Mariniflexile sp. TRM1-10: one gene and its partner. The protein of the gene in region 1 interacts with the protein of each later gene in a pairwise test. Links are inferred from orthologs where the notes say so. Each region holds a gene or a part of one and is shown on either strand. Other genes may lie near its edges.

What was found.
Region 2: the proteins of CJ739_RS10890 (region 1) and CJ739_RS09360 interact in binary tests that used the Escherichia coli proteins (3 or more experiments, as listed by UniProt). The link is inferred for Mariniflexile sp. TRM1-10 from one-to-one orthologs.

The regions. Positions count from the first base shown.
Region 1 is NZ_CP022985.1:2,556,236-2,571,710, reverse strand. The notes cover bases 8,216-11,150. They hold CJ739_RS10890 (ABC-F family ATP-binding cassette domain-containing protein), read right to left. Parts: upstream 10,671-11,150; coding sequence 8,760-10,670; downstream 8,216-8,759. Other genes in these bases: CJ739_RS10885 (DUF983 domain-containing protein), read left to right, coding at 10,756-11,142; CJ739_RS10895 (leucine-rich repeat domain-containing protein), read right to left, coding at 8,216-8,662. Outside these bases: GTPase Era, read right to left, coding at 1-123; BamJ family beta-barrel-assembly machinery protein, read right to left, coding at 257-958; CJ739_RS10920 (protein-disulfide reductase DsbD family protein), read right to left, coding at 1,137-3,269; CJ739_RS10915 (DUF4982 domain-containing protein), read right to left, coding at 3,451-5,877; CJ739_RS10910 (formylglycine-generating enzyme family protein), read right to left, coding at 6,095-7,183; CJ739_RS10900 (CPXCG motif-containing cysteine-rich protein), read right to left, coding at 7,583-7,765; more of CJ739_RS10895, read right to left, coding at 7,838-8,215; CJ739_RS10880 (NAD(P)/FAD-dependent oxidoreductase), read right to left, coding at 11,256-12,293; porN (type IX secretion system ring subunit PorN/GldN), read right to left, coding at 12,727-13,617; porM (type IX secretion system motor protein PorM/GldM), read right to left, coding at 13,765-15,324; porL (type IX secretion system motor protein PorL/GldL), read right to left, coding at 15,374-15,475. UniProt on the Escherichia coli protein: Genetic data indicate it may be involved in ribosome assembly or function.
Region 2 is NZ_CP022985.1:2,182,584-2,198,435, forward strand. What follows is about bases 4,084-7,395. They hold CJ739_RS09360 (2-oxoglutarate dehydrogenase E1 component), read left to right. Parts: upstream 4,084-4,453; coding sequence 4,454-7,195; downstream 7,196-7,395. Other genes in these bases: CJ739_RS09355 (alpha-ketoglutarate decarboxylase), read right to left, coding at 4,084-4,298; odhB (2-oxoglutarate dehydrogenase complex dihydrolipoyllysine-residue succinyltransferase), read left to right, coding at 7,243-7,395. Also shown: CJ739_RS09335 (hypothetical protein), read right to left, coding at 1-43; nosZ (Sec-dependent nitrous-oxide reductase), read right to left, coding at 341-2,299; CJ739_RS09345 (fasciclin domain-containing protein), read right to left, coding at 2,454-3,026; CJ739_RS09350 (c-type cytochrome), read right to left, coding at 3,034-3,531; more of CJ739_RS09355, read right to left, coding at 3,768-4,083; more of odhB, read left to right, coding at 7,396-8,457; CJ739_RS09370 (response regulator), read right to left, coding at 9,742-10,371; CJ739_RS09375 (retropepsin-like aspartic protease family protein), read right to left, coding at 10,418-10,861; CJ739_RS09380 (CHAT domain-containing protein), read right to left, coding at 10,830-13,415; CJ739_RS09385 (DUF7849 domain-containing protein), read right to left, coding at 13,445-15,400; CJ739_RS09390 (hypothetical protein), read right to left, coding at 15,763-15,852. UniProt on the Escherichia coli protein: E1 component of the 2-oxoglutarate dehydrogenase (OGDH) complex which catalyzes the decarboxylation of 2-oxoglutarate, the first step in the conversion of 2-oxoglutarate to succinyl-CoA and CO(2).

The DNA of each region.
Region 1 (15,475 bases):
TCGTGTGGTTTGTGCTTTTGATGTGATGATGGATAGTTTTTCACCAACAAAGGCATTCATTAGCGTTGACTTACCCACATTGGGGTTACCAATAATATTTACAAAACCTGCTTTGTGGCTCATGACTTTTGTTTTTAAGATGCTACAAATTTACAACCTTGTTTGGTTTATTAGGCTATTTTAAGTTTTTAAACAAAAAAAACAGAAAGTTGCCTTTCTGTTTTTTTTGTTTATATGTACTAAGTATGTTTATTACTTATTCAACTATTTCCAATAATTCAACTTCGAAAATTAAAGTAGAATATGGTTTGATTTTTTCTCCTGCTTGTCTTGCTCCGTAACCTAAATCTTGAGGAATGAAGAATTTGTATTTAGACCCTACAGACATCAGTTGTAAACCTTCTGTCCATCCTCTAATAACTTGACCAACACCAAATTCGGTTGGTTCGCCTCTATCTACAGAGCTATCAAACACAGTTCCATCAATTAATGTACCGTGGTAATGTACTTTTACTTTAGATTCTGCAGTTGGTTTTGCACCAGTTCCTTCTTTTAAAACAATATATTGTAAACCACTTTCGGTTACTTTCACACCTGCTTTAGATTTATTTTCTTCCAAGAATTTTTCGCCTACAACTTTTTCTTTTTCAGCTTCTTCTTGCTGTTTTTTCATCTTTTCAGCTTGTTTTTTCTGAAAATAAGCAGTTAAAACTTGTTGTGCATTTTCTTCTTTAATTAAAATATTGGTAGAATCCAAAACATTCATATAGCCTTGAATAAATAGTTCGCTATCTATTTCAGAAACACTTGTTTTCACATTTCTAGCTACATCCATACCAATAGCGTAACTTACTGAGTCTAGCTCAGTTTTTAATGCTCTTTTTGAAACTCCTTGACCACCACATGATGATAAAATTGAAGCTGCTAAAACAACTCCTAAAAATTTAATTATTTTCATTTTCTTATTTTTATTTAATTTGATGCCAAAAATAACAAATTAAAATTCAGAATACAGTAGTCTTTCTATGATTTTTAACGTTATATGACAGATAAATAGTTTAAATTTTTGAAATATGCGTTTTAAATAAGTATTTATAATATCAAGCCAAATGCTGAAGCTTAAATAAATTTAAAAGCTATTTCTTTTTACTTTCTTTAAAAACTTCCAAACCACACTTTAAAAATTCAGCATAATCGTCTTCATCTGGAGTATAACCAACGGGTTGGTTTAAAATTTGTGTGCCATCAGAATTTAATAACACATAATAAGGCTGTGAATTGGTTTGAAAAAATTGCGTTTGAAAATTAGCCCATTTATGCCCATAATTTTCAAGTTTCCTTGTACCTCCATTTATACGATTCACTAAAACTTGTTCATCGGCAGGTAAGATTTTCTTATCATCAACATATAGGGAAATTAACACATAATCATTTCGCAAGTAGTTGTCAATTTCTTTAACAGACCATACGTGCTCTTCCATTTTTCTACAATTCACACAAGCGTATCCCGTAAAGTCCAACATGATAGGCTTATTCACTTTCTTTGCATAAGCAATACCTGTTTTTAAATCTTTAAAACATACTAGATTATTAGGACAATCGTTTGGATATAAAAAACTGTACCCTACTGGTGGTGCCAAACCACTTAAAAGTGTCAGCGGTGTAAATGTATTGGTTTCTTTATTCACTCTAAACCCAGATGCCAAATATATAGTAAATGCAGCGACCAATACGCCTCCTGCTATTCTTGAAAATGACAGTTTCTTTATTGGTGAATCATGCGGAAATTTAATCACTCCAAATATATACAATGCTAAACCAGCAAAAATAAGAATCCAAATAATTAAAAATGGTTCTATTTTTAAAATGCCCCAATGTTGAACTAAATCGGCATTCGATAAAAACTTAAATGCCAGAGCCAATTCCAAAAATCCCAAAACAACTTTTGTTGTATTTAACCAACCACCAGATTTAGGTAAGGCATTCATCATATTAGGAAACATGGCAAACAATGCAAATGGTAACCCTAACGACACACCAAAACCAGCCATACCTGCTGTAAGTTGCCATGCACCACCATCGGCCGTTAACGAACCTGCCAATAGGGAGCCTAAAATAGGGCCTGTACAAGAAAACGACACAATGGCCAAGGTAAGTGCCATAAAAAAGATTCCTATGATACCACCCACATTCTCGCCTTGTGTGGTTTTGTTGGTCCAACTTGAAGGCAATGTTAATTCGTAATAACCAAAGAAAGAAAATGCAAAAAACAGGAATATCGCAAAAAAGGCAACATTCAACCAAACATTAGTGGAAATCTCATTTAAAATATCCGGATTTACCGAGTCTAGCAAATGAAAAGGCACACTCAATAAAATGTATACAGCAAAAATAAAAAATCCGTACAATAATGCTTTTGAAATACCCGAACCTTTATCATGCCCCCCTTTTTTTGTAAAAAAACTAACGGTTAAAGGTATCATAGGGAATACACACGGCGTTAATAAAGCTAATAGCCCACCCAAAAAACCTAGTCCGAAAATACTCCACAAAGAGCCACTTTCTTGATTTGATTCTGATTGGTTTTGACTCAATTCATCACCACATGTTTTATCTGGTTTTTTAATATCGTCAGCGGATATGCCGTACAGTTGTTGGTTTACCGCATTATTGTTAATCTCATTTGCATTTAAGTTGCTTGCTTCTTCATTAGAAGTAGAACTGTCATTGGAAGTAGAACTGTCATTGGAAGTAGAACTGTCACTGGCAGTAGAACTGTCATTAGAAACAGAACTACTATTACTGAAAGCAAATACCAAATCAACTTCTGTTGGGGGTAGGCATCTGGTATCATCACAAACCATAAACTCAACTTGCCCTTCAATCGTTTTATAATCGTCTTTAAAACTCACCATTTGTTTAAATACGGCTTTGTTCTCAAAAAACTTAATCCGCATTCCAAAAATAGGATCATCAATAGTATGTCCCTCACCTTCAATTGTCTTTCCTTTTAACGAAAAGTCTTCCCTGTCGCTATAGGTAAAAGTTGTGGGTATGGGTCCATCTTCAGGAACATGTTGCGAATACAAATGCCAACCTTTATCAATTGTTGCGGTTGTTATCAATTCATAATCGGTATTTGAAACTTTTTTAACAGATGTCTCCCATTTTACAGGCTCTAACACTTGAGATTGTGAATATCCAACCATTAAAAGTGTAAAGAATAAAAAAAGTGCTTTTATTCTTCTTTTTATTTGATTATTTTTCATAATCACTGCTTTGAATTATACATTCTACAATAAATCATACTATTTTCTTTGAAATATTAATAATTCCTCAAATATAAGGATATGTCTTTATTTAATGTGAAGCCTAACAAAAGTTAACATACTTTTATCGTTTTAGTCATAGCTTTTGGAGAAACTTATCTTGACTTTTTCTATTACCTAATTATTTATTGGAATTCAAATTCAATTTACCACTTTTTAAGCCAGTGCCTGTAACTGATAATTCAATAGTTCCTGATTGGTTTGTAGATTGTACCAATACTACCAGCTTACCACTAAAAAGCTTCATGGTTGGCAAATGAAATAGTTCTAATGAAGTCGCATCACCATTGCATGCTGCTCTATAAGTTCCTTCACCCTTTACCTTGAATTTTAACTGATTGGTTGCGTTTGGACAAGGAATGCCGTTTTTATCAACCACAGAAACCTCAACAAAAGATAAATCCTTAGCATCTGCTTTAATTGTTTCCCTGTCTGGTTTTAATATAATTTTATAAGGTTTTCCAGCTGTATGTATTTCCTTTTCAGCAACGGGATTACCTTCATCATCAAAAGCAATAACTTTTAAAGTACCGGGTTCATATTTTACATCCATCCACATTAAACGATATCTATTTTGAGCTGTTGACACATTCTTTTTTTGAATGCCCATACTTTTTCCATTCACAAAAAGTTCGGCGCTATTGTAATTGGTGTACACAAAAACAGGGGTTGTTTCGCCTTCACGTCCTTCCCAATTCCAATGAGGTAAAATATGTAAGGTTTCGTCCGTTGTATTCCAACGGCTTCTATATAAGTAAAAGCGGTCTTTAGGAAGTCCCGCTAAATCTGAAATTCCAAAATAAGAACTACGTGATGGCCAACTTCCATCATAAGGCGTAGGCTCTCCCAAGTAATCAAAACCAGTCCATACAAACTCACCAATAACCCATGGTTTATCATCTTGCAATACAAAATCCTCATCGGGCACATTAGACCAGCTACAGGCTTCCAAATCATATGAGGAACACTGAAGGTCATCATATTGTTTATTTTTTTCTTGAACAACAGGAAACTTATAAATGCCTCTAGAGCTAACCGTTGAAGCCGTTTCTGAACCTAATATAAATCCCTGAGGGAATTTTTTAAAGGCCTCTTCATATAAATGTAAGCGGTAATTCAACCCTGGAACATCCAATAATGCTCCAAATCCAGATTCCATGGTTGCTTTTACTTGATCCATACCAACGGTTACGAGTCTTGTGGGATCTTCTCTATGGAAAATATCCTGTAGCCACTTTGCACGTTTCACACCTGCTTCTCCCCACTGATCTGGCACTTCATTTCCAGAACTCCACATCACAATTGAGGGATGGTTTCTGGTGGCTTGAACCAAATTCACGATATCTTTCTCGGCATAGGCTTCAAAAAACCTATTGTAACCATTCTTCACCTTTGGTTTTGCCCATTCATCAAAACTTTCAGCTAAAAACATAAAACCCATTTCGTCACATAACTCCAACTGTTCGAATGATGGCATATTGTGAGAACTACGAATGGCATCGCAACCCATATCTTTTAAAATGGTTAGTTGACGACGCAATGCCGCTTTATTTATTGCGGTTCCTAATGGTCCCAAATCGTGGTGCAAACAAACGCCTTTAAACTTTCTGACTTCGCCATTTAAGCTAAATCCTTTGTTAGCTTCATACTTTACATCCCTAATTCCAAAACGTGTTGACACCTCGTCTTTCAATTCATTTCCAACAAACAACTGAGACACTGCTTTATACAAATACGGCGTTTCAGGACTCCATAATTTAGGATTTTGAACTTTGATATTTTGATCGAATTCATTCCCAAACTGCGTTGTTGATGCTTCCGAACTAATTTTTTTTCCATCTGCATCATAAATTGTTGTTCTTAAATGGACATTATCCCCTGAGGTTTTTGTTTTTATATTTACTTTGGCTGCATCTTTATTAATAAATGGTGTTGAAATAAACGTTCCCCATTGATCTATGCTTTCCTTGTTTTTTACGATGACACTAACTTTGCGATATAAGCCTGCGCCGGGATACCACCGTGAAGCAAATTCTTTATTTGTTAGTTTCACTGCCAACGTATTTTCGCCTTCTTTAATAAATTCTGAAACATCAAAATAAAAATAACTGTAACCATAAGCCCATGCTCCTACTTTCTTGCCGTTTAAATAAATTTGAGGTTCGCTCATAGCGCCTTCAAAAAGTAAAATCACTTTTTTATTCTTTTCGTAATGGGGTAAGCTAAATTTATTTCGATACCAAGCGGATCCAATATGTGGCAAAGCCCCTGTTCTCCCGGTTTTTTCTGAAGCTACTTTTTCTCCATTCTGAATAATGGCAACATCTTGTTTATCTATCTCTTTATCAAAAGGACCGTAAATAGCCCAATCGTGAGGAACAGTTACATTTTCCCAATTAGAATCATTAAAATCCACTTTAAAAGCATTTTCAAAATCTCCTTTTTGGAATTTCCAATTGGTGTCTAATTCTTTTACTGATCTTACTTGTGAAAACGATAGGTGTGTAAGGATTAAGAATATAAGGAGAATAAATTTTTGTTGTTGCATATAAAACTTTCTATTATGTTACGAAAATACTGAATCATTAATAATAAAACTACTTTCCCAAAATTACAGGTTATTAAAATGAATTTACACTTAGAAACTGTTTAAATTTTGTCTGTCAAATATTTTCCCCTGAATCTACGGATAATATGTATATAAATTGAACTTTAAAACATTGATAGAATTATTCAACAACCAAATCACAGAGCAAGCCGTAACTTTACTCCAACATATCTAGAGCTACAATGGTTCTAAACCCAATATGGTCTGAGCCCGAATCTGTACTCATCCCCATTTTAGCTGAAATTCTAAAACTGGCGCAATAAGATGCGTTGCATAAAAAAGAACCGCCTTTTATTACATGTTCTACTTGATAGGGATTGTTTGGACTAAAAGATGTGCTGGCACCTTTAGGGTTTAAGATTGGTTGCGAACTGTCTAATTCTTTATAGTAATTTACATTAAACAAATCTGCGGTTATTTCCCAAACATTTCCAAGCATATCATATAGTCCAATAGAATTTGGTGGATATGATTTTACAGGTGCTATCAATTCAAAACCATCTTTCGATTCGTTTTTTACAGGAAAAACACCCTGCCAAGTATTGGCATGCGCATTCAATATTTCAGGGTTATTGCCCCATGTGTAAATATCATCGATGTCTTTACCTTGAGCAGCAGATTCCCATTGTGCCTCTGTAGGTAATTTTCTGTTAGCCCATTTGCAATAAGCTAAGGCGTCTTCTAATGCGATGTGCACCACCGGATAGTTATCTTTACCCTCAATAGAACTTTCTGGTCCTTCGGGATGTTTCCAGCTAGCTCCTATTTTCCAAGTCCACCATTGTGTATAATTATCCATAGAAGCGACCTTGTTTACATCTTTATTGAAAATTAAACTTCCAGGTTGTAAAATTGAATCATGTGGTTTTGGAGTGCTTTTGGGTAATTCCTTTTTCATTGCCTCCCAATCTACTGGCCGTTCTGCAACCGTAATATATTTGGTGGCATCAACAAAAGCTTTAAACTGTTTGTTGGTGACTTCGGTGACATCAATAAAAAAACCATCAACAGTTACTTTATGCGCAGGCATTTCTCCGTGCATAGCATATTTATCGCCTTTCTTGGCTCCTTGTATAAATGTCTTTTTTGAAACCCAAATCATCCCTTCTGGAGTATTAATGGGATTTACAGTTTCTTTATCTCCTTTATCAGTACTCCCCCTGTTATTCTTTGAATCGTTTTTACATGCCACAAAAAGAATAATTAAAAGGCATGTAAAAAAATTAAGTATACGCTTTATTTTCATCTCTTTATTTTATTGTTATTTTAAATTGTCAGAACACCTTGAAAAATCATCCGCATGGGTGTGCTATTTTCATAGGTGTTTTCATTTTAAATAATTATATGACCCACAAGATAAAACAAAAGACAGAACTAAAAAAAATAGCATTATCTGTACCCATAGAAATAAAAAAAGGGTTTCAATCTCTTGAAACCCTTGTCTTTGCTAGTAGCGGGAACTGGACTCGAACCAGTGACCTTCGGGTTATGAGCCCGACGAGCTACCTACTGCTCTATCCCGCGATATTAATTCCTAAAACAACTTACTTAGCTTTTAACTTTCGGTTCATAATGCCGACCAAATTGTTTCGGAATGCAAATATACAATCCTTTTTACTTTCTACAAGTATAAAATCATAAAAAATTATTGTTCCAAGCTATCTGCTTGAAAATCCATTAATTCAGAATTATTAAACTGCACCGAAATCTGTATTGGATTACAACAGACTTCGCAATCTTCTATATATACTTGCTTAGAAACCGAATTATCTAATAGCATAGAGATTGTTTCCCAACAATATGGACAGGTAAAATAGTGTTCCAACATAATACCATAAAGTTAAAACAAAAACAGCCAACAATTATGTTGGCTGTTTTGTTTTTCAACTAATAAGTATATTTAATCTTTTTCAATATCTAATATAGCAGTAGCGTTTTCCGTTTGCATGTGTAAAAGACTTGGTAAATTTTTACCCGAATAGCTTGTATATTCCTGATTTAAATTATTATCACTAACCATTATAGTGTTTAATTTCTTTAAGCCCATAAACTCTAATGGTAAATTACCAGTAAGTTGATTGGTAGATAATATCAACTCTTCCAATTGGGTTAATTGTGCTATTTCTACAGGTATTTCTCCTTCTAATTTATTGTCCATCAAACTTAACTTTTCAAGTTTAGATAGGGCATAAATATTAGTCGGAATGGTTCCTGTTAAAAAATTACTCCCTAATAAAAGCTCTCTTAAGTTTGTTAATCTCATTAAAGCTTGTGGAATATGACCTTCAAATTTGTTACTGTACAATTTTAAGGTCTCTAATTTTGTTAATTCACCTAACTCAGAAGGAATGTTACCTTCAAATTGATTCATAAATAATTCTAAAGACTTTAATTCCTTTAAATTTTTTATTGAAGACGGCAGGGTTCCTTCTAATTTATTAAAACCTAAATTCATTTTCTTTAAATAAACAAGATTGCCTATTTCTTCAGGCAAATTACCTTGAAGGTTATTAAATTGAAGGTTGATTTCTACTACTTTATCGTTTTCAACTTTAACACCATACCACGTGTTAACAGATGTATTCATATCCCATGTAGAATTCCATTGACTACCATTAGTGGCATTATAAAGCGCTATTAAAGCTTCTTTTTCGCTTTGAGAAACACTGGCAAATGAATATGCCGTTATAAAAAATGATAGAACTATAAGTTTTAAAATCTTCATGGTTGAATAAATTTGGGATTAATTCTAGTACGAAAGTAACCCAAAACCAGATGAAAAACTATTTTATTCGACGAAGTGCATTATTTTTTAACAAATACTAATCGACGAACTGCTCTATATCAAGTTGAATAGCTTCCCATTTATCCATGGAATCTTGTAAATCGGACTTTAGTTTTTGATATTTATCAAAAAAATCGGGTTTAGATGTAACCGCTTCATAATTACTTTCAAGTTCCAAATCAATCTTTTTTATGTCACGTTCTAATCTATTTATTTCAGCTTCAATATTACTCAACCTATTATTTAAGGATTTAAGTTTCTTTTGGTCATCGTAAGATTGTTGCTTTTTTTCTTTGGGTGTTTCTTTAACCACCGTTCGCTTCTCAACGTCGCGTAAACTTTCAACATTACGTTGTTCTAAATAATAATCAATATCACCCAGATATTCTTTCAACTTATGATCTTTAAACTCGTAAACTTTATTGGTTAACCCTTGAAGAAAATCACGGTCGTGAGACACTAAAACCAGTGTGCCTCCAAACTTTTTTAAAGCCTCTTTTAAAACGTTTTTAGACTTGATATCTAAATGATTTGTGGGCTCATCCATAATCAACACATTAAATGGTTGCAGCATTAATTTAGCCAATGCCAAGCGATTGCGCTCTCCTCCAGAAAGTACCCGTACGTATTTTTCAGCTTCATCGCCTCTAAATAAAAACGACCCTAAAATATCCCTTACTTTACTTCTATTGGTTTCGTTGGCGGCATCAATCATGGTATCTAAAACCGTTTTATTGCCATCTAAATATTCTGCTTGATTTTGGGCAAAATAACCTATTTGTACGTTATGCCCTAATTTTAAATGGCCATCATATTGTATATCGCCCACCATAATTTTGGCTAAGGTAGATTTACCTTGTCCGTTCTGCCCAACAAAAGCCGTTTTACTATCGCGTTCAATTAATAAACTAACGTTTTTTAAAACTTGGTTATGTCCGTAGCTTTTAGAGATTTTCTCCATTTCAACTACGACTTTACCAGGTATGATTGATACTGGAAAATTAAGCGTCATTACACTGTTATCATCTTCATCAACCTCAATCCTATCAATCTTATCCAGCTTTTTAATTAACGATTGTGCCATGGTTGCCTTGGATGCTTTTGCACGGAACTTCTCGATAAGTTTCTCAGTTTGTTCTATTTGCTTTTGTTGATTTTTTTGGGATGCTAATTGTTGTGTTCGTAATTCTTCACGCAACACTAAATACTTTGAATAGGGCTTTGGATAATCATAAATCCTTCCTAACGAAATTTCAATGGTTCTGTTCGTTACATTATCCAAAAACATTTTATCATGTGATACAATGGCCACAGCACCCGTATAATTCTTCAAAAACCCTTCTAACCAAATAATGGATTCAATATCTAAATGGTTTGTGGGCTCATCCAGTAATAAGATATCATTATTTTGCAGCAATAGTTTAGCCAGCTCAATACGCATACGCCAACCACCTGAAAAAGTATCGGTTAACTTATTAAAGTCCTCACGTTTAAACCCTAAACCTTGAAGAATCTTCTCGGTATCTCCTTGGTAATTATAACCACCTAAAATTTCATATTGATGTTGAAGTTCGTTAATATCTACCATTAATTGATGGTAACCTTCACTTTCATAATCGGTGCGTTCTGCCATTTGGGTATTAACGGCATCCATTTTAGCTTCCAACTGTTTTATCTCTGTAAACGCTTCGTAAGCTTCTTCAAGTACCGTTCTTCCTAAAATAAAATCAATATCTTGCTTTAAAAAGCCAATTTTAAGTTCTTTATCGGCAGCAATTTGTCCCGTATCCGGCTCCATTTCTTTCGATAAAATTTTAAGCATGGTTGATTTTCCTGCGCCATTTTTACCAATAAGCCCAACCCTATCGCCATTAACCAGTTTAAACGTAATATCCTCAAACAAGTATTCGCCTTGAAATGAAATCGATAAATTATGAATGTTCATCATAGAAATGTAACTTTGCTACAGGATTTAAATTATTAAAACTGTATTTTTGTCCTGTAATTGCAGATGCAAAAGTACATTAAATTATATGTTTAAAAAAGGGTCAAAATTATATAGCATTTTAACGGGAACTTGCCCTAAATGCCATGAGGAATCTATGTTTAAAAACAAGAATCCATACATCTTATCAGAAGTATTAAGCATGCACGAAACCTGCAGTAATTGTGGCACAAAATATAAAATAGAGCCATCGTTTTTCTATGGCGCTATGTACGTTAGCTATGCTGTTGGTATTGCATTTGCCGTAGCAGCTTTTGTAATTTCGTTTGTATTTTTAAAAGCCAACATCAATACTGTTTTTATTTCAATTGTAGTGACTTTAATCGTTTTTTTACCGATAATCATTAGACTATCAAGAAACATCTGGATTAATATTTTTATGCATTACGATAAATCATTGGCTAAAAAGAACTAACATGTATTGGGCGTTACCCTTAGGGTTGGACTTTACACTGCAAATGCGAGGCTCTCACGATTTCATTCTTAATGAGTAAACTCCAACTCACTAATAAATTCAAAAAATATTTTTTAAAATCGAGCAATATCAATCTCTTTTTCAAGAGGCATCCCCTTTTCAATAAAATCATAAAGTTGCTGTGCTACATAAGGACCAATCATAACACCACGTGTGCCCAAACCATTTAGCACAAACATATTCTTATATTTTTCGTGTTGACCAACCAACGGGCGTCTATCTTTTACTGTAGGACGTATTCCTGATACTTGGTTAACAACTTCAAATTCACAATTAATTAGTTTTTCCAGCTTGGTTAAAAGTTCCTCTTTTGCTAAATCTGTGACTTTACTACTTAAATCTTTCCATTCGTAAGTGGCCCCAACAATATATAAATCGTCACCCAACGGAATTAAAAACACACCTGCTTTTAAAACATAGTCTATCTTTAAATCGGGCGCATATATAGTAAGTAATTCCCCTTTTGCTGGTACTAATGGTAAGTCTTTAAAAAACGGATTTTGTTTTACACCAAAACCTTCTGCAAATACTATGTGTTTTGCTATAATGTTTTTGTACGGGATAGTATCGGCTTCTATTTTTAAATCATCATACTCAAAAACAGATTCAACAAATAAGCCATGGCTCAATAGATATGATTTATAAGCTTCTATTAATGTTTTTACATCAATACGTCCGGTTTCTAATACTTCGCCATAACCATAAGGTGCATCAATAGACTTATTGTCATTTTTAATGATCTTTGGTGAAAGATATTCTGAAAGTATCTGCTTATCGGAAGCTGTAAACCAATCATTTTGTTCTTCTAGCGATGCAAATTTTCGATATACCGGAATTTTATAATCTAACTTCACCCCTAATTCTGCTTCTAAATTCGCATACATTGGCAATGCTAAATCGAGTTGTTCTTTACATTTCCAAACAGGTGTAAAACGTTTTAAAACTACAGGATTGTATAAGCCACCTGCAACTGTTGATGACTGTTGCGACGCGTTATCAAAAACCACAAACGTTTTGTTATGAGCCTTTAATTGCTCACAAAAGCTAATGCCCGCTAACCCAATCCCTACTATAATATAATCTACTTGCATGGTACTGCGAAGATAAAATAGATTATGTTATCTCGTCTGGTTTTTGCAAAGAAGTGGTTTAAACTTTTTCGATTGAAGCAGGACGGAGCGTGAAAAAATAACCCAGTGGGTTATTTTAGCGAACGGGCCAGCCAGCGCAATGGCAATTTTACTCAATCGAAGTCTTTTTTGAGTTAGGGCCGAGCGTAAAGAAAAGGTTTAGTAAACCTTTTTAGAGAAGGAGCCAGCTTGCCGCGTTGGAAAAGCTACGGAAAGAAAAAAGACAGGACAGAACGTTAAGAAACAGTCCTGTGGACTGTTTTAGTGAATGGGCCGGGAGGCGCATAGAGAAAAAAAGGGCGATTTTTAGCCAATTAGAAAAAGTTTAAAGCACTTCAAAATAAAAAAGCCCACTTAAAAGTGAGCTTTTATACTTTTTAATAAGATATTTAAATTAATATGTCCACATATCTAATTCAAAATCTCTAATTTTCTCTTTAATTCTTTCAGACTCTAACAATTGCATTAAAGCATTATCCGATATATATTCTGTAACTGCTCTATCACCTTGAACATTCTCTTCTTTATAAATATAAGCCTGAAAGCGTCTTGCATTCAACACATGATCGAATGAAAATGGCATCGAACTGTTTTTGTTATTAAACGATTTAGCTTCGTGCAATACCTCTCTAGCATCTGGGAAAAACACCCAAAACAATTCTACTAAATCTTGGTTTTCAGAATCTATAAAGTTAACGTCTGGAGCAACTGGAGCAATTCCTAACAATCTGTATTTCATTTCAGCTTGACGTTTATCGAAATACCAAAGACCTTTAATATGATATTCAGTAATATCAGCAGCTGTAATATCTCTTCTGTTAATATATTCTGCCGACAATTCTTCACCTGCATTTAGTTGTTCAATACCTAATTCGGTGGTATCAATCTTTACTAATGCCGCTTCAATATCTTTTAAAGTACGTTTTGTTTTAAAATAAGAATCATCATAAATGTTTTCAATCCTACCACTTTTAATGCTCTTCATAAGCACATCATACAAACAACGTCTGTCGCTACCAATATTATTAGTATCTATTGGATAGTATAGCGGAAAGTTAGCACGTTCGTCTAAAATAATTTTTTCCCAAACCATCTTAGAAAAAAGGATATCTCTGTCATCTACATAACCATATTCTAATGGTTTATCATTATCTATAGCTTTTTGAGCATCTGTTCTAACCCCAATTTCCTCAGGACTTTTAGCGTTTAGTATATTAGCTTGAGCAAATATGCTTGACACTGTAAAAACAGCTGTTACGGTTAATAAAAAACTTTTTAAATTCATGTGCTTATTTTTATTGTTATTTCAATGGTAACATGTAACACTCTTATTGGACTTTAAACTAATTTTCAGTCTGTTTCAATAAGGATGTTTCATCTTATTATACATTTTTAATCACTAGAGAATTAACAAAATGCTTATTCCAACATATTAGTTTGTAAGCTCTATAATGATTGGAGATACTTTTTTAAGTATCACGCTTACACCACCTGCTTTAGCTTCAATATCAAATATCTGAACATCTGTCCCTCTTTTGGCTTTTAGTAATGCTGATTTAGCTCTACTATCAAGCTTATTTCCATTTACGTCAATGGTTGGTTGACCAGGTACTTTAAATTTAAATCCAGTAACGTGTAATGGCAATTCGAAATCGAAATCATCAAACTTAGCGCCTACGGTTGAAATTTCAAGAGCGTTACGTTGCATTTTTATAGCACCGTCTTCACCTCTTATAGTTCCTGTTGGTTTTGGTAAATCTTTAATTCTGAATGTTGCTCTATCACTAACGGTTTGTCCTTCAATTTTACCAGTCACATTAATTGTAACTTCTCTACCTTGAATTCTTGTAGCATCCATTATATACTTGCTACCACTTACTCTACTTAAACCTTGTGCAGATGCGTTTACATTATTATCGGCAATACCAGCAAAAGAGATCGTCATTGGGTTTTTAACACCACGATATACTACATTCATTTTATCCGCTGAAATAGTTGCTGCATTTGGTCTTGCAACAGTAGCAAATGATGAACTCACAGGTACTTCAATATCTTCACCGTCTTGAGCAAAGATTAATTTACCTTCAATTTTATGTTCACCAGGATTTCCTGTTCCAACTTTCAATTTAACTTTTCCATCTTCAATAGAATATTCATTTTCAGAAAGTTTTCTTCCGTCTAAAGTTAATTCTACTCTATTTGGTTTAGTTGTAGCATCTTTACGACCTAACACAATTTGTCCATCAAATTGCTCACCATTAAAATAAGCCGATTTTGATGTTTCCATTAATGTTGTATAGTTTGTCATAGACACCTCGGTAGCAAGTGTACCTTGTAACATCGTTGATAACACCTCAGACTGCGTTGTTTTAATATCGGCTTGAAGTTGCGTCATTTTTGTTAATGATGCTACTAAAGGGAATCCTTTGTAGTGATAATCTAACCAACGTTGTTTGATACCATCTCTGTTGGTAACATCGTCTGTGTTAAATTTTTCTTTTACATCTTTAACGACACTTTGCATCCCTTTTTCGTTTGCTAAAATTTTAGCTACGCCATCTCTATATGCTGCCATTTGAGCTAAAAATTCTTCGCCTGCTGGTTTTAATTTTGCGCCTTTAAAGAAATTTTCGTCAAGGTAATCGCCCTTATCCATTATTTCGTAATCTGTAGGATCATCTAATCCTTCAACCATGCTATCTTTCAAATCCTCTAGATATTTATTAAATTTTGATGCTAAATCGTCTATCTGATCTGCTTTAGATTTTAATGATACATATTTTTCTGGTTGATCAACAGCTTTTTGATCTAAGCTTGCCATGAAAGCAGTATTTCTTTCACCTGTGGCTTGATTAGACTCGGTAAGCTTTTCGTTCATTAATCCGAAGGCTGAAAGCACTTCTTTAGACATATTTAATGCTAGCATTGCTATAAATATTAAATACATCAGATTAATCATTTTCTGTCTGGGTGATAAATTTCCTCCTGCCATGTCTAATTAGGTTTTTGGTTAATTATTAAAATTTGGGATTAACTCCTAATTAGTTTTTGTTCATAGCAGACAGCATACCACCGTATACGCCATTTAATGATGATAAGTTAGATGCTAGAGATTGCATTTGTTCTTTTAATTTAGATGCATT
Region 2 (15,852 bases), 370 kb from region 1 along the record:
GCAATAAAGCCGCAATAAGCATTATGATGTTTGACTTTTTCATCTGTTTGTATTTAATTGTTTTAACTCGTTGGGTATAATTGCTTTATCAATACTAATTTTTATATAAATTGTCACATTGAGCTTGTCGAAATGTATCTTCTAGTGTCTTCGACAGGCTCAGACTGACACTTGAGTGCTAAATTGACTTATAAATTATAATCAAAATTCGTTATAAATTAAATTTTCTTAATTTCACCCAACGGATTTGTTTTAATGTTTTAAAAGAAAGGCGAGAGCGACAATTCAACTCTCGCCTTATATGGGAAATAAACACTAAATAAAATTCCCCAATACTATATTAGTCTCCTAAAGACCAAGATAAAGGTATACTAGATGATGCAGGAGATACGCGAACATACCCTTGCATTTCTTGATGTAACGCAGAACAGAAATCTGTACAATAAAATGGCCATACACCCACTTGTTTTGGTTCCCAAACAAACGTTTCGGTTTGCCCTGGCATTATTAGTAATTCAGACGTATTGGCTCCTATTATGGCGATACCATGAGGAACATCATAATCTTGTTCTAAATTGGTGACATGAAAATATACTTTATCGCCTACTTTAATACCTTCAATATTATCAGGTGAAAAATGACTGCGTATCATGGTCATTTGTACATGAACTTCTTTACCATTTCTGGTCACTTTAGTGTCGGCATCACTTTTAGCAGCATAGGGATGTTTGTTTTCTGCCAGTTTATAGAGTTTTTTAGAATTGGCTTTAATTAACGATGCAGGGCAACCAGCGGCATAATGCGGTTCGCCAATAGTTGGGAAATCTAAAAGCAGTTCCATTTTATCGCCAGAGATATCATACAGCTGCGCCGATTGTGTTACTTCAGGACCCGTTGGTAAATAACGGTCTTTAGTAATTTTATTCATGGCAAGCACATATTTGCCAAAAGGTTTTGCTGAATTTCCTCCAGGAATCATTAAATGCCCTACGGAATAGTATGTTGGTTTTCTATCAATAACTTCCCAAGTGCCTAATTTCCATTTTACAACTTCCGAAGAAATAAAGAAAGTGGTATAGGCATTGCCTTTGCCATCAAATTCGGTATGTAATGGTCCTAATCCGGATTGTTTTACGGTACCTGCAAGTACATCTTCAAATCTTAAAATTGGAATGCCGTAAGCTTCGCCATCATGTTTTTTGTTGGCAATAGCATCAAGCATTTTGGTAAATGAATGTACTGTGAGGTCCGCTGAAAGTTTTCCGTTGCCAACAATATATTCTCCACTTGGATCTACATCACAACCATGAGGTGATTTTGGTGTTGGTAAAAAGTATATGGCACCAGGAACATCTAATGGGTTAACTGTTAAAACCTCTTTGATCATAGTAGATGTTGCAGAATGTGTTTCTTCACTATATAAATTATGTGCATAATTAGTGGGCATTTTGGTGCCACCTCCATTATTTACATATTCTTCAATTTTTTTCCAGTTAATGGCTGCAATAAAATCTTTATCATTTTGTGAGGCATTAACTTCTAAAAGCGAACTAGCTTCCTCGGTATTATAAGTAGTAAAGAAGAACCATCCATGAGACTTTCCACGTCCTGGGTGTGATAGGTCATAATTAAATCCGGGCATTAATATTTGAAATTTTATAGACATTTCACCATTGTCTGGATTTACTTTAAGGAATGACAAGGCGCCTTTAAAGTTTCCTTTATAGTCTTTTATAGGCATGTCTTTTTGGGGAATAGGTACAGAAAAACGAGTTCCTGCCACCACATATTCCGTGTTTTCGGTTACAAACGAAGAACTGTGATTTCCTGCACTGTTTGGAATTTCAATGATCTCTGTAGTTTCAAATGTTGTTAAATCTATTTTTGCAATACGAGGTGTATTGTTTGCATTAATATATACATACCTGCCATCTAATTCCCCTTTAGTTTGGGAAATGTCTGGATGGTGTGAATCATCCCAAGGAATAAATCCATGAGATGTATTTAACATAGGTTTGGTTTCTTCATTATAGCCATAAGCTTTTTCTGCATCTTGGGAGAAAACGGGAATAACTTTAAAAAGGCGTCCCGATGGCAAACCATAAACAGATAATTGTCCGCTAAAACCACCAGAAATAAAAGCATAAAATTCATCATGCTCCCCAGGGGCAACATATACTTTTTCGGCAGCATTTGAGCTTAATGCGCCGTTAGATTTTGAAGATTCTCCATTATTGCAACTTGTAAAAGTGAAGGCAATAATTAAAAACCCAATGGAAATATTTAATATTTTTTTCATATGTAGATAATTATTTATTTTTTAAAGGTCATATGGTATCGCTTTAATCTTCATTGGTGTTTATCTCACAAATTTTATTTTCATTGGTGTTCGATGATTATCAATTGTGTTTCCAAATCATGGCGATTTCATAATGTTTTTTTGTTTAAAATGTTTAGTTTTCTGGTAAAATGACTTTGTCAACTACATGTACAATACCATTACCGGCAGATACACTAGCAATTATTTTGGCACCTCCAACAAATACATCGTCGCCAATAACTTCCACTTCTATGTTTTGATTATTGGCCTGACCTAATTTTTTGAATTTTTTAAGAAAGTCTTTTGAGTAGTTGCCCGGAGTCACATGGTTCAATAAAATATTGGCCAAAGTAGCTTTGTTCTCTGGTTTTAATAAATCTTCAACCGTTCCTGTGGGTAACGCAGCAAAAGCTTCGTTCGTAGGCGCAAAAACCATTAACGGACCTGCATTTACCAAGGCATTCTCCAATTCGGCAGCTTGAACAGCAGCCACAAGTGTTGTGTGGTCTTTGGAGCCAATGGCTATTTGCAATACGTTAGGTGTGGAACCATCATCTGCTATAAAGGCTTGTCCTTGTTTTTCAACAGTTGATGTTGTAGCGGTGTTGTTTGTGGATGTTTCTACGGAAGTTTCTTTATTATTTTTACAATTAAAAAAGAAGACAACAAGTAAAACAGTAAATAAAATGCTTAAGTTGGTTTTCATCTGAATTTTATTTTAATGTTCTAAAGTATTCAAGTACAGCTCTGGCTTCGGCTTCCGTAAGATTTTGGTTAGCCATAGGAGCGCCATTAAATTCGGTTAATAAGTCTTTAGCTAAAGCGTTGTTTTGAATCATTTCTTCTGGGTTTAAAATCATATTCATAACCCATTCAGGAGTTCTGCGTTCTAAAATTCCAGTTGGGGCAGGTCCAATAAATTTTTTGTCTGCTCTGTGGCATGCTGTACACATTTTTGTATATATATCTTCACCATGAGTCGCCATTGCTTGGTCTATTTCGGGCGCTAACTCCAGCGATTTTATAGGGCCAATACCTTTGTCGCTTAAGTCGACTCTTTTTGATGCAGGAACAGATTCTACCACAGGAGCAGTTTGTTCTGTAGGCTCTGTTTTTTCATAAGAAAAATTCTCTTTTTTCTTTTCTTTTCCACCACAACTTATAAATATGGTTATGGCGAGAAGTATTAATAATTTTGATGCTTGTCTCATAATATGAATTAAATTAAGTCAAGCAAATTTAGGTACCTTATTAAGGAAATAATATGACAAAAGTCATAAAAGGACTTTTTTGTCCTTTTTGTTTGTAACATTATTAAATGATGTGATTTTGTGAATACTTGCGTATACTAATTTGAAGGCATACCAAAAAGGTTATTACAGGAATTAAGAAAAGCTAATAGATAACCTTAAGTAAGTTTTAAGCTGTTATTTTTAAAGTTGGGTTTTTAAAAATAAAACCTAACAAATGGCGCCCAAGCATTGGCATAAATACTTTTGTCTTTATCGTACAGCATATCGTATCTAATACCAAATGTTACGTTGCCACTTCTGTAACCTATACCTAAGAATAAGGCAGGAGACCAATAAATGTCGTTTTCTAAATTTAAACGACTCTCGTAGCGTCTGTTAACGTGGAGTTCTTCAAATTCGGCAGATAGTTGAATCTCATTAATAGGGCTAAATAAGCCTATTAAACTACCTCCCAAAATGGTAGATTTGTAAAAGTCTTTTTGTGTATTATAAGTTCCATTTAATCCAAACCCTAAAGCTACTTGGTTGTTAAACTCATAAATAGCACTTGGAGCCAATGTGCCACTAAAAAAGCCATCACCAAAACTCAATCCAATACCGCCGCCAAAGCGTACGGAATCCCAGAAATTATCTTGGCTTTGTTGGGCGTTTAAAGTACTTACAGAACTAAGAATTATGAAGAAAAACAGCAACGTGATTTTAATGATTAAATAAAATCTATTCATATAATTGGAAATATTTAAAAAATTAACATAAAAAAATAATTTATCAATATTACGGTTGTAATTAGCTTATAAATATAGCAAAAGAAACATCTGTTTTTGGTAAAAGTTGTACTTTTGCAGGAAATTTGATTTAAATTAAGTGTATCAATACTATAATGGATAAATTTTCTTTTTTAAACGCAGCACATACATCGTATTTTGCCGATTTATATGATCAATATTTACAAAGTCCAGATTCAGTAGAACCGAGTTGGAGGGCCTTTTTTCAGGGGTATGATTTTGGTAGTGAAAATTATGGATTACAAAGTGAAAATATTGAAAGTGTTTCAACTCAAATGCCAGAATCTCTTCAAAAGGAGTTTCAAGTAGTAAAGCTTATTGATGGCTATAGAATGCGAGGACATTTGTTTACCAAAACAAATCCTGTACGCGAACGAAGAACTTATGAGCCATCATTGGCAATCGAAAATTTCGGACTTAGCACAAACGATTTAGATACCGTTTTTAGTGCAGGTGAGATTTTAGGTATTGGTACTCAGACTTTACGGAAAATTTTAATTCATTTAGATAAAATTTATTGCAGCTCCATCGGGGTTGAATACATGTACTTGCGTAATCCAGAAGTTATTGGGTGGTGGCAAAGTCAATTGAATATTAATGATAACCAGCCTAATTTTAACGAAGATTCTAAAAAATATATTCTTTCTAAATTAAATCAAGCGGTTACTTTCGAGAATTTTTTACAGACCAAATATGTGGGTCAGAAACGATTTTCGTTAGAAGGTGGTGAGTCGCTTATCCCGGCATTAAGCAATACATTGTATATTTCGGTTGAAAAATATGGCGTAAAAGAATGCGTATTAGGAATGGCACACCGTGGTCGTTTAAGCACTTTGGTTAATATTTTTAGAAAGCCAGTTCACGAACTTTTTAGCGAGTTTGATGGTAAAGATTTTGAGGAATTGGATTTTGATGGCGATGTTAAATACCATTTAGGTTTAACACTCGATAAAACGTACCAAAACGGGAAAACCATTAAGATGAATTTGGTGCCAAATCCTTCGCATTTAGAAACTGTTGCTTCTGTTGCCGAAGGTATTACACGTGCTAAAATTGATGCCGATTATAATGGTGATGACTCTAAAATATTACCAATAATTATACATGGAGATGCCGCTATTGCAGGTCAAGGTATTGTGTATGAGGTGGCGCAAATGAGCCAACTAAATGGTTACAAAACCGGAGGAACACTTCATATTGTGGTAAATAACCAAATTGGGTTTACTACCAACTATTTAGATGCACGTTCTAGTACGTATTGTACAGATGTTGCTAAAGTAACATTATCTCCAGTATTGCATGTGAATGCAGACGATGCCGAAGCCGTAGTACATGCAGTGGAATTAGCATTGGCATACAGAATGCGATATAAAAAAGATGTGTATATTGATTTATTAGGTTATAGAAAATACGGGCACAATGAAGGTGACGAGCCCCGTTTTACACAACCAAAATTATATAAAGAAATAGCTAAACACGATAATCCATTTAAAATATATTCTGATAAGTTAATTGCTGAAAAAACAATTGACCAAGCATATACCGATGGTATTGTAGAGGAATTTAAAAATGTTTTAGAAACAGCTTACGATAAATCTAAAGATGAAAAATCTTCTAAGGTTAGAGAGTTTATGATTGAACGATGGAACGGTTTTAGTCGTAAAGGTTTAGAAGCTATACTTAAACCTGAAAACACATCGTATCCAAAAGATAATTTAGAAGGCATTGCTAAGGTAGTGTCAACCGTTCCAGAGGGTGTGAAGTTTGTTCGCAAAGCAGAGCGGATTTTAGAAGGTAGAGCCTCCATGGTTTTTGAAACTGATACCCTAGATTGGGGAATGGCTGAAACACTAGCTTATGGAACTTTACTAGAAGAAGGTTATAATATTCGTATTTCTGGACAAGATGTAGAACGTGGTACATTCAGCCATCGTCATGCTATTTTACGTGATGAAATTTCTGAAGACCGTATAAATTTACTAAATACAAACCCAAAAAATAAAGGTAAAATGGATATCTATAACTCCTTTTTATCTGAATATGGCGTACTTGGTTTTGATTATGGTTATGCCATGGCAAACCCAAATACATTAACCATTTGGGAAGCCCAGTTTGGTGATTTTAGTAATGGCGCTCAAATTATTTTCGACCAGTATTTATCGGCTGCTGAAGATAAATGGAAAGCTCAAAATGGTATTGTGGTATTATTGCCTCATGGCTACGAAGGTCAAGGTTCTGAGCACTCATCTGCAAGAATGGAGCGTTATTTACAATTATGTGCTGATGATAATATGATTGTAGCCGATTGTACAACGCCAGCTAACTTTTACCATTTATTGCGTCGTCAAATGAAATGGGATTTTAGAAAACCTTTAATTGTATTTACACCAAAAAGTTTATTACGTCATCCAAAAGCGGTTTCATCATTAAATGAATTAGCAACTGGAGAATTCCGAGAAGTTATAGACGATACTTTAAATCCAGAGCAAGTTACTAAACTTGTTTTCTGTACAGGTAAATTCTATTACGATTTATTGGCACAACGTGAAAAATTAGAGAATAATAGTATCGCTTTAGTTCGAATTGAACAATTGTTTCCACTTCACGAAGACAAGATAAAACAAGTAATTGCGAAGTATCCTAATGCGAAAAATTATGTTTGGGCGCAGGAAGAACCTAAGAACATGGGTGCTTGGAGTCATGTGGTACAACGCTTGGATTTTGTTAAACTAGAAGTTATGTCAAGACCATACAGTTCTGTTCCTGCACCAGGTTCTAGTACAAGAGACAAGAGAAGACAACAAAGAGTTATTGACCAAGTATTTGATATAGTATAACATATAAGTTGAGTTGAAAAACTCGTAAAACATTTAAAATAAGAAGAATGATTTTAGAAATGAAAGTGCCTTCACCAGGCGAGTCTATAAAAGAAGTTGAAATAGCAACTTGGTTAGTTCAAGACGGCGATTATGTTGAAAAAGATCAAGCTATTGCTGAAGTGGACAGTGATAAAGCAACATTGGAACTTCCAGCAGAAGCAAGTGGTATCATTACCCTTAAAGCAGAAGAAGGTGATGCCGTGGCTGTAGGTGCTGTAGTATGCTTAATTGATACTAGCGCAGCAAAACCAGAAGGTGGAGCAGAAGCACCAAAACAAGAAAAGAAAGAAGAAGCTCCAAAAGCTGAGGCTCCTAAACCAGCCGCAGTAGAAACAAAAACATACGCAACAGGAACAGCAAGTCCTGCAGCTAAAAAGATTTTAGCCGAGAAAGGTATGGAAGCTTCATCAATTTCAGGAACAGGAAAAGATGGACGTGTAACCAAAGAAGATGCTATAAGTGCTGTCCCATCTATGGGAACACCAACAGGTGGTAGCCGTGGTGCTTCAAGAAGTAAAATGTCTATGTTGCGTCGTAAAGTTGCAGAGCGTTTAGTGGAAGCTAAAAATACGACGGCGATGCTTACGACTTTTAATGAAGTTGATATGTCCCCAATTTTCGCTTTGCGTGATGAATATAAAGAAGTATTTAAAACAAAACATGGCGTTGGTTTAGGGTTTATGAGTTTCTTCACACTTGCTGTTGTAAGAGCATTAAAAATGTATCCTGCTGTAAACTCTATGATTGATGGAAACGAAATGGTTTCTTATGATTTTTATGATATTAGTATTGCGGTTTCAGGACCAAAAGGATTAATGGTTCCAGTAATTCGTAATGCTGAAAATTTAAGTTTTAGAGGCGTTGAATCTGAAGTTAAACGATTAGCGCTTCGTGCAAGAGATGGCCAAATTACTATTGATGAAATGACCGGAGGAACATTCACTATTACCAATGGAGGTGTTTTTGGTAGTATGCTATCGACTCCAATTATTAACCCTCCTCAAAGTGGTATTTTAGGAATGCACAACATCGTAGAACGTCCAGTTGCCATTAATGGTAAGGTTGAAATACGCCCTATTATGTATGTCGCATTATCTTATGACCATAGAATCATTGATGGAAAAGAAAGTGTTGGCTTTTTAGTAGCTGTAAAAGAAGCTTTAGAAAACCCTACAGAGCTGTTAATGAATAATGATGTGAAAAAAGCTTTAGAACTTTAATAGAGTAGGCTTAATTAAATAAAAAAGTGCTAACAACGTTTTTTAATGTGTTAGCACTTTTTGTTTTTTAAAAAGCGACCCCTATACAATAAACAATGTTTATGGTTATTACAATAACAACTAACATAACTAATCCAATTATAAAATATTTATCTAGATAACTATTATCTTTTCCCATGGTTTTACTTTTTGGATATTTGAATAACATTAATAAACTCTCTACGCTAAAGCGCGTAGAGAATTTATATAGATCATCCCTTAAATGATTAATTAATAGCGGTGTAAAGGTATATTTTGAGTAAGTAAAAAAAAATACGCACTTCTACGTATTTTTTGTTTAAGATTGACTGATAGAAAACAAAGAAGGCTCTAAACATGATGTCTAAAGCCTCCAATAATTCTCCTATAAGAACAGATTAATAGCACTGTAAAAGTAATGTGTGTGATTGATAAAAAAAATACGCACTTCTACGTATTTTTTTAAATCATTGTGGCCCGATAAAACTTTTACAATTCACTGCAAACACAGTGATAATGACTTTTAAAGAGATTAATTGATTTGTAGGCTTGTTTTTTTTTGCAATAATAAGTTACTTAGCGATTATAAAAACAGAAAAGTAAATCAATTTGTTATCATTTAGTCTTCTATTGTCTATATAATCTATAGTCTATATTCTCTTGTCTATTTTCTTTATTCTATTTTCTTTTAGAAAAGCGGTCTTGAATCTTGGATCTTGAATCTTTTTAATACCATTTCAAAAATCAAACGGTATAAGATTGATAAAAACAAAGAAGGCTCTAAACATGACGTCTAAAGCCTTCAATAATTCTCCCTAAGAACTTATTATTAATACTGTAAAGATAATATGCGTAATTGATGAAAAAAATACGCACTTCTACTTATTTTTTATTAAATCATTGTGGTCCGATAAAACTTTTGCAATTCACTGCAAACACAGTGATAATGGCTTTTAAAGAGATTATTGATTTGTGGGCTTGTTTTTTGTGATAATAAGTTACTTAACGATTATAAAAGCAGGGAAGTAAATCAATTTGTTATCATTTAGCCTGTCTCTTGTCTATTTTCTTTTAGCAAAGCGGTCTTGAATCTTGAATCTTTTTTAATGCCATTTCAAAAATTAAACAGCATAAAATTGATAGAAACAAAGAAAGCTTTAAACATGACGTTTAAAGCCTTCAATAATTCTCCCTAAAAACTGATTAATAGCTCTGTAAAAGTAATGTGTGTAATTGATAAAAAAAATACGCACTTCTACGTATTTTTTAAAGATGCTGCTTGTTAAGGTTGGCCCAAATTGAAAGAGATGTTGGCTTATTGTCTAAACCTAATTTATTAACAATATTGCTTCGGTGTTTATCAACTGTGCGAACCGATATGGAAAGTTCTTCGGCTACATCAAGACTTGTTTTATTTTCGGAAATAAGTTTTACAATTTTCAATTCAGCCTTGGTAAGTAACTCTAATTTTGCTGGTTTATTATTTGAATTAGGATTTAAATACGAAGCTATCTCACTACTAAAATAAGCTTTATTGTTTACAACATGCTCTATACACGTTTCAATTTCTTCAACAGCAAATTCTTTTAAAATATAGCCATACACATTAAATTCCATAGCTTTATCATATAATTCTTCTTCTTTATCAAAAGTGATAAGAATAACTTTTGTTGAAAGATTATTTTTTTTACAAGCTTCGGCAATTTCTAAACCTGTTTGGTGGGGCATTCTAATATCAAGAATGGCAATTTCTGGCTTGAGCTTTACAATAAGATTGTAAGCGGTATTACCATCTTGCGCACTTCCAACAATGTTAAAGCCTTTAGCGGTCAAAAAATCGGTAAGACCGCGAAGCATCAACGGATGATCGTCTGCAATTACAATTGAAGTGTTCATTAGAGGGAGTTAAATGCTATTAATTTATGGTATAAATATAAGGATATTAAAGTTTTAAGTACAGATATTTCTTCTCATAGTCTATCACAGCATTCGATTTTTTTAAAATATCGGCACCAATAATGCCATCAACAGGTTTTGATTTATGATTTATGAGCGCCGTATTTACATGGGTAAGATTAAATAAAACCAAAATAACTTTATTTGTTTCCCATTTGCCGATTTTAACTTTGTTTTTTTTGGACATTTTAGTTTCCATATTACTGGCACCAGCTCCAGCTGCCAAAATATTGGAATCTTTTACTTTTAAATTAAAATGATCTACTGCTTCAAAACCAACACACGAATTTGAGGCGCCAGTATCCAATATAAAACGTCCTTTAACGCCATTTAAAGTCGCTTTAATTTCGAAGTGATTGGTTTTGGTAAGGCGTAACTTTACCCTAATATAGCCTTTGTTAAGAAGAAATTCTTCTAGTGTTTCTGTCATGTTTTTTAAATTTCAAAATTAAAAGTAACACAATGCTTGCTATAAATATGCTAAAAATTATATAAAATGTGGTGTTGTCTGATTTTGCTGGCTCAAGTGTTCCGTAATAGACAAAAGCACTCCAGTAATAAGGTGATTTTTTTGCATTGCTAATGGCTTCATTTTCTAAGTAGTCTATTTTTGATTGGTGATTAGCTAAATATGCCGATTCCGATGTATTGTAATTTTCATAAAAAGATTGCATGATTTGAGAGGTCGATAAATCATTAATTTGCCAAAGTGAAAACAGTAAGTTTTCTGCACCCGCATATTGAAATCCTCTAGCAATACTCATAGCGCCTTCGCCTTTATAGAGTTTGCCTATACCCGTTTCGCAGGCACTTAAAACCACTAAATCGGGCTTTAAGTCTAAACTGTATAATTCGTTCAAAATTATTACGTCGTCATAACACGAAATGTTAGCAGGGTTTATAAAATCGCCACTACTGGCATGGGTAGATAAATGTAGAATACCATATTTAGAAGCATTTTTAAGAAAGTTGGTTTTTGAAGCTTTGGAATTCATGAAAATATCTGAATTCATTTTTTCTTTAATGACTTCTGCTTCATCAATAGAGTAAGTAAGCTTTTGATTGGTGTTTTCAAACACAGGAAAAAAACCAAGCAGGTCTTTGTTTTTATGTTCTTGATTTTTGGTTAAATAAAGTGTTGCACTCGAATTATAAATAATATGTTGACTTTTAATTATAAAAGGCATTTTTGAGAATGATGTGGTGGTGGTTTTAGAAGTAAGTAGCGCTTCGAATGGTATAAAATTTAATAATCCATCGGGAATTATCACCACATTTTTATAGGGAGAAAGCTTATTAAAGTTTAGTAATTTAAAGATAGTAAAAGCTTGATTGGTGTAGTTGTTTATATCGTTATTTATTATGGAAGCACTATTAAATAAATGAATAAAGCTTACGATTCTTTTTTTGATTTCTTCGGTTAGTTGAATGCCTTCAATGGCGATGTCTTTTTCTGAAATCACGAATTGGTATAAGGTGTTTTTTCCGAAGAAGTATGCAACCAAAACAGCTTTATCCTTTGCTAATTTGCTTTGAAAACTTTCTAAAGTATATGATTTGTTGCTTTCTGGATACTTTTTTGAAATGGCTGTTTTTAATGTTTTTAATTGAAGGCTAATAGCACTTAATTTTTCACTTAAATGGTTTACAGCTGAAGCTTTATTGGCACCAAGTTGTTCTTTTATTAATAGGCCAGTATAATATTCTTGGGTTTTTAGAAGATGAAGTTCCTTAGCTAGTAAACTGTCGTTAGGAAACTGTTGCAAGCGTATTTTTTTTAGGTTCAGATCCTTTATAATCGAAGCTTTATTGTTTTCTGAATATTGAAAGGCTTCAAACAAAAGTGATTTTTTTTTGGTTTGTTTATAGATGTTATAAAGAATATCGATGCAGAGCTCACTCCTAATTCGGTTCGAGGCTTCGTTAAAAATTTTGGTTTCTTGCGACGTCCAGTTTTCTTGTAATAAATCAGAAACATAAAAACTTAAATCGTAACTTTTTAATGCTTTCCTGGGATTGTTTTGAATAGTAGCATACAAGTCGAAAATATCTATAAATGTATTTTCTGGGTACAAATCTTTTTTGTTGGGCAACCCTTTTTCATTAAAATTTGGCAACAATATTTTGATGGCCTGTTGCAAACTCTTTAAAGCTTCATTTGGCTGTTCAAGTAAATAGTGCAATTGCGCTTCTTCAACATAAAACTTCGCCAGATCTCTTGCAGGTAAATTTATTTCAGAAAGATATTCCTTTGCTTTGTTGAACGCATTTAAAGCTTCTGGGTAATTGTCTTTTTGAAGTTCTATTATATAATCGTTCTTATATTTTTCAAAGTTTAAGAAAGTTGAAGCGTTATTTAATAGTGAAGCGGCTTCGTAATTATTTAAAGCCGCTAAACTATTCGTTTTTATATTTTGAAGCAATGCTTTTTGATGGCTGTTTATATTAGGAAATTTAAGAGCATCATTAACAATTTTTAATACCGTTTCGTGCTTATCAAGGGTTCGGTATAGGATGGCTAAATTGATAGCACCGCTAATTTGATGCTTGGTATTTTTATTTTTTTCAGCTAAAAAAATGTATTGGTTTATGGTACTAACTGCGTTGGTGTAATCGCCAGTTTTGGTATATAAATTACCCAAAGGTTTTAAGCAACTTTCAATGATGTCAAAATCTGAAAGTTTTGAAAGCTCGTTGTTGTTGAATCGTTTTAGGGCATCTTCATACGTGGCAAGGGCTTCTTTTAATTTGGAATGCTCATCTAAATAATAACCTTTGTGGCACTGTAAAAAAACGAGTGCTAATTGCTCGTCTTTAGTTTTTACATGAGTTTTAAATGAAGATTCTTGCTGATTTAAAAGTTTTAATGACGCATCATTTTTATTGCTAATAAATGTTTCGACAGCAGTATAAATGGCTTCTTCCAAATTTTGTGAAAAAGAGATTCCAGAGATTAAAAAGAATAGAAAAAATATTTTTTTCATTTGAGTGAGATACCAAAAGAGCCTTAGGCTCAAAACTTCCAAATGGCATAGAATTGCCAATAATTAAAATCGTTTTCAAAATTCATAATATAGCGTGCACCTAAACTGGGGCCGATTCTTGCAAAACCTGCGGTGGCTTCAAATAACAAGCCGGTTCTTAAATTGGTAAATGAATTGGTCGTTTTTACAGATTCTTCTTTGGAATCTATAATAGGCCCGTCTGCTGTATCGCCTTCGAACCGCTCGGTTAAAATCGATTGTTCTTGTTTTTCGCTAAGTGACACAGTGTTTTGTAAGCCTGCCCCAAGACCGATGTAATTATTCATATTATAACGAATTAAAATGGGTACGTCCCAATCGATATTTTCAAAAGAATTTCGGGTTGTGGTACGCTGTAAAAAACGAATGCCCTGTGCATCTTGAACAAATTCTTCGGTGACATTGGTGTTGGCATCATAATTATGAAAATTATTCATCAATTCAACTTGCCAATACCAACGGTACGATTTGTATGGTGATAGGGTAGCCCCAAAAAAGTAGCTTTCAGAATTATTTAAATCTGAAAAAGAATTAACCCCAACTTTGGCACCAATAGAAATTCCCGGTAAAAAACGTGTGGTGGAATAGTTGGTGATTATCGGGTCGTTTTTATCGAAGATAATAGCAGTTCTGCTTTTGGTTTTTTGTTTATGAAAATCTTTGGCAAACTTGATGCTATACTTTACGAAGCCTTTGGTAGAATCGTATTCTTTCACATTCTTTTGCTCGCTTCCGGGTAGGTAGATGTTTTTAAATGTGAATATAGCCTGAGTGTCTGTAAACATGGTGTCTAAGCAGCTATACAGTACTTCTTTTTTGGGACATATATCACATTTGGGATACATATCCAAAACTTTCAGTGTCGATTTGTCCAGCATTTCAGGGATATCGGTTTCCAAGCGAATGGTGCGTGCAGGCCCTTCACCGTTGTTTTGAAATTTAATTTTATATTTCAAAGTTTTAAAACGTACCAATCTGTAATTTAAGAACGTGCCGTTTGATGACATTTTATTAGGATCGTGGGAGGTTACGATTTCCATTTCCATATCCTTTACTTTATGGTTATCGTAATTGGCATCAGGTACATAAATACCTCTTATCGAAATAATGGCACTGGTGTCTTTAAGCATTTCGGGAGTGGTTTTTAAACTGAAAAAAAGATTGCGTTCTTCTTGAGGTTTCATATTATCAAACTCCAAAAGACTCCAGTTTTTGTAAAAGGCTTTAGAGTTTGCAATGGTTAAAGGCAGGTTGGTTTTTTCGGTAGAATCTTGCGAAAAAGTGCGCGCTTCAATAAACTCATTATTAGAAGATGCTAAATAAGTGCCATCGTCATCAATATGATGTGTGAAAGCAAATCCATCTGCCGAAACATTTTTTTCGTTGTGATAAGTTCGAGTATCTATTAATTCAAAATTATTGGCTTTGTATTGGTGCTCGTTATAAAACAAATACAATTTCCCATTAGTAGTATAATCTTTTGGGTTTTTATAACTAACAATGACCACCATTTCTTCGTCGGGTACGGGTTCCCTATTGCGTTTTAATATGAAATCCTCTTCCATGCTTGCAACGTCGTCATACGCTGTTGTTATGTCGCTTATGGCAATTTTTTTAGGACGTGTTGTGGGCGGTTTACCTGTGTCATAATTGTTGGTTGCCCAAAGCTTTACTTCGTATTCCCCGGTTTTTTTATAAACGTGTTTTGGTTTTTCTTCGGTGCTATAATGGCCATCACCAAATTCCCAGTAATGGGTATAAAATGCTTTGGGCGCTCCTGCTATTTGATTTAATGTGGGCGTTTCAGGAGTGAACAAAACGGCATTGCCATGGGTTGTATTTTTTATGGTTGCAACTCTTGTTAGCGTATCGTTAACAATTAGTTTTTGAGCATAACTGCAAACGCCAATTAAAAATAAACATAGAAAAGAAAACCGTTTGTTCATGATAAAGAGGTTTAAATAGATTTTAAATATACAAAAAGTGGCATTTATAAAGCTGTTTTTAATGGGTATCGTTTTTATAAGTTAGATAATATGATAGAAATGTTAGCGCCAATTACGAATAATATGATGCAGACTATAATGAATATAAAAACAAACTTTTTCATGATGTGTTCTGTATACCATTATATCAATAAAGTTGGTATTTTGTTACCCTTTTTTCTAAATGAAGAAGACCTCACAGGTTTTTAAAACCTGTGAGGTCTAAAAAATCCCAGAAACGAAGTGTCTCTGGGATAAAAAAAGCAGGTTAAGAATTGTGGCAAACCATGATTTTTAAGTAGGTCATTAAAATGAGTAGCTGTTTATGGTAAACCATTTATAATTGTTGTAAGTTGTGCTTCGGTAGCTATAGATGTTTCACCTTCTGTAAATGTGATAACACCGTTTTCAAC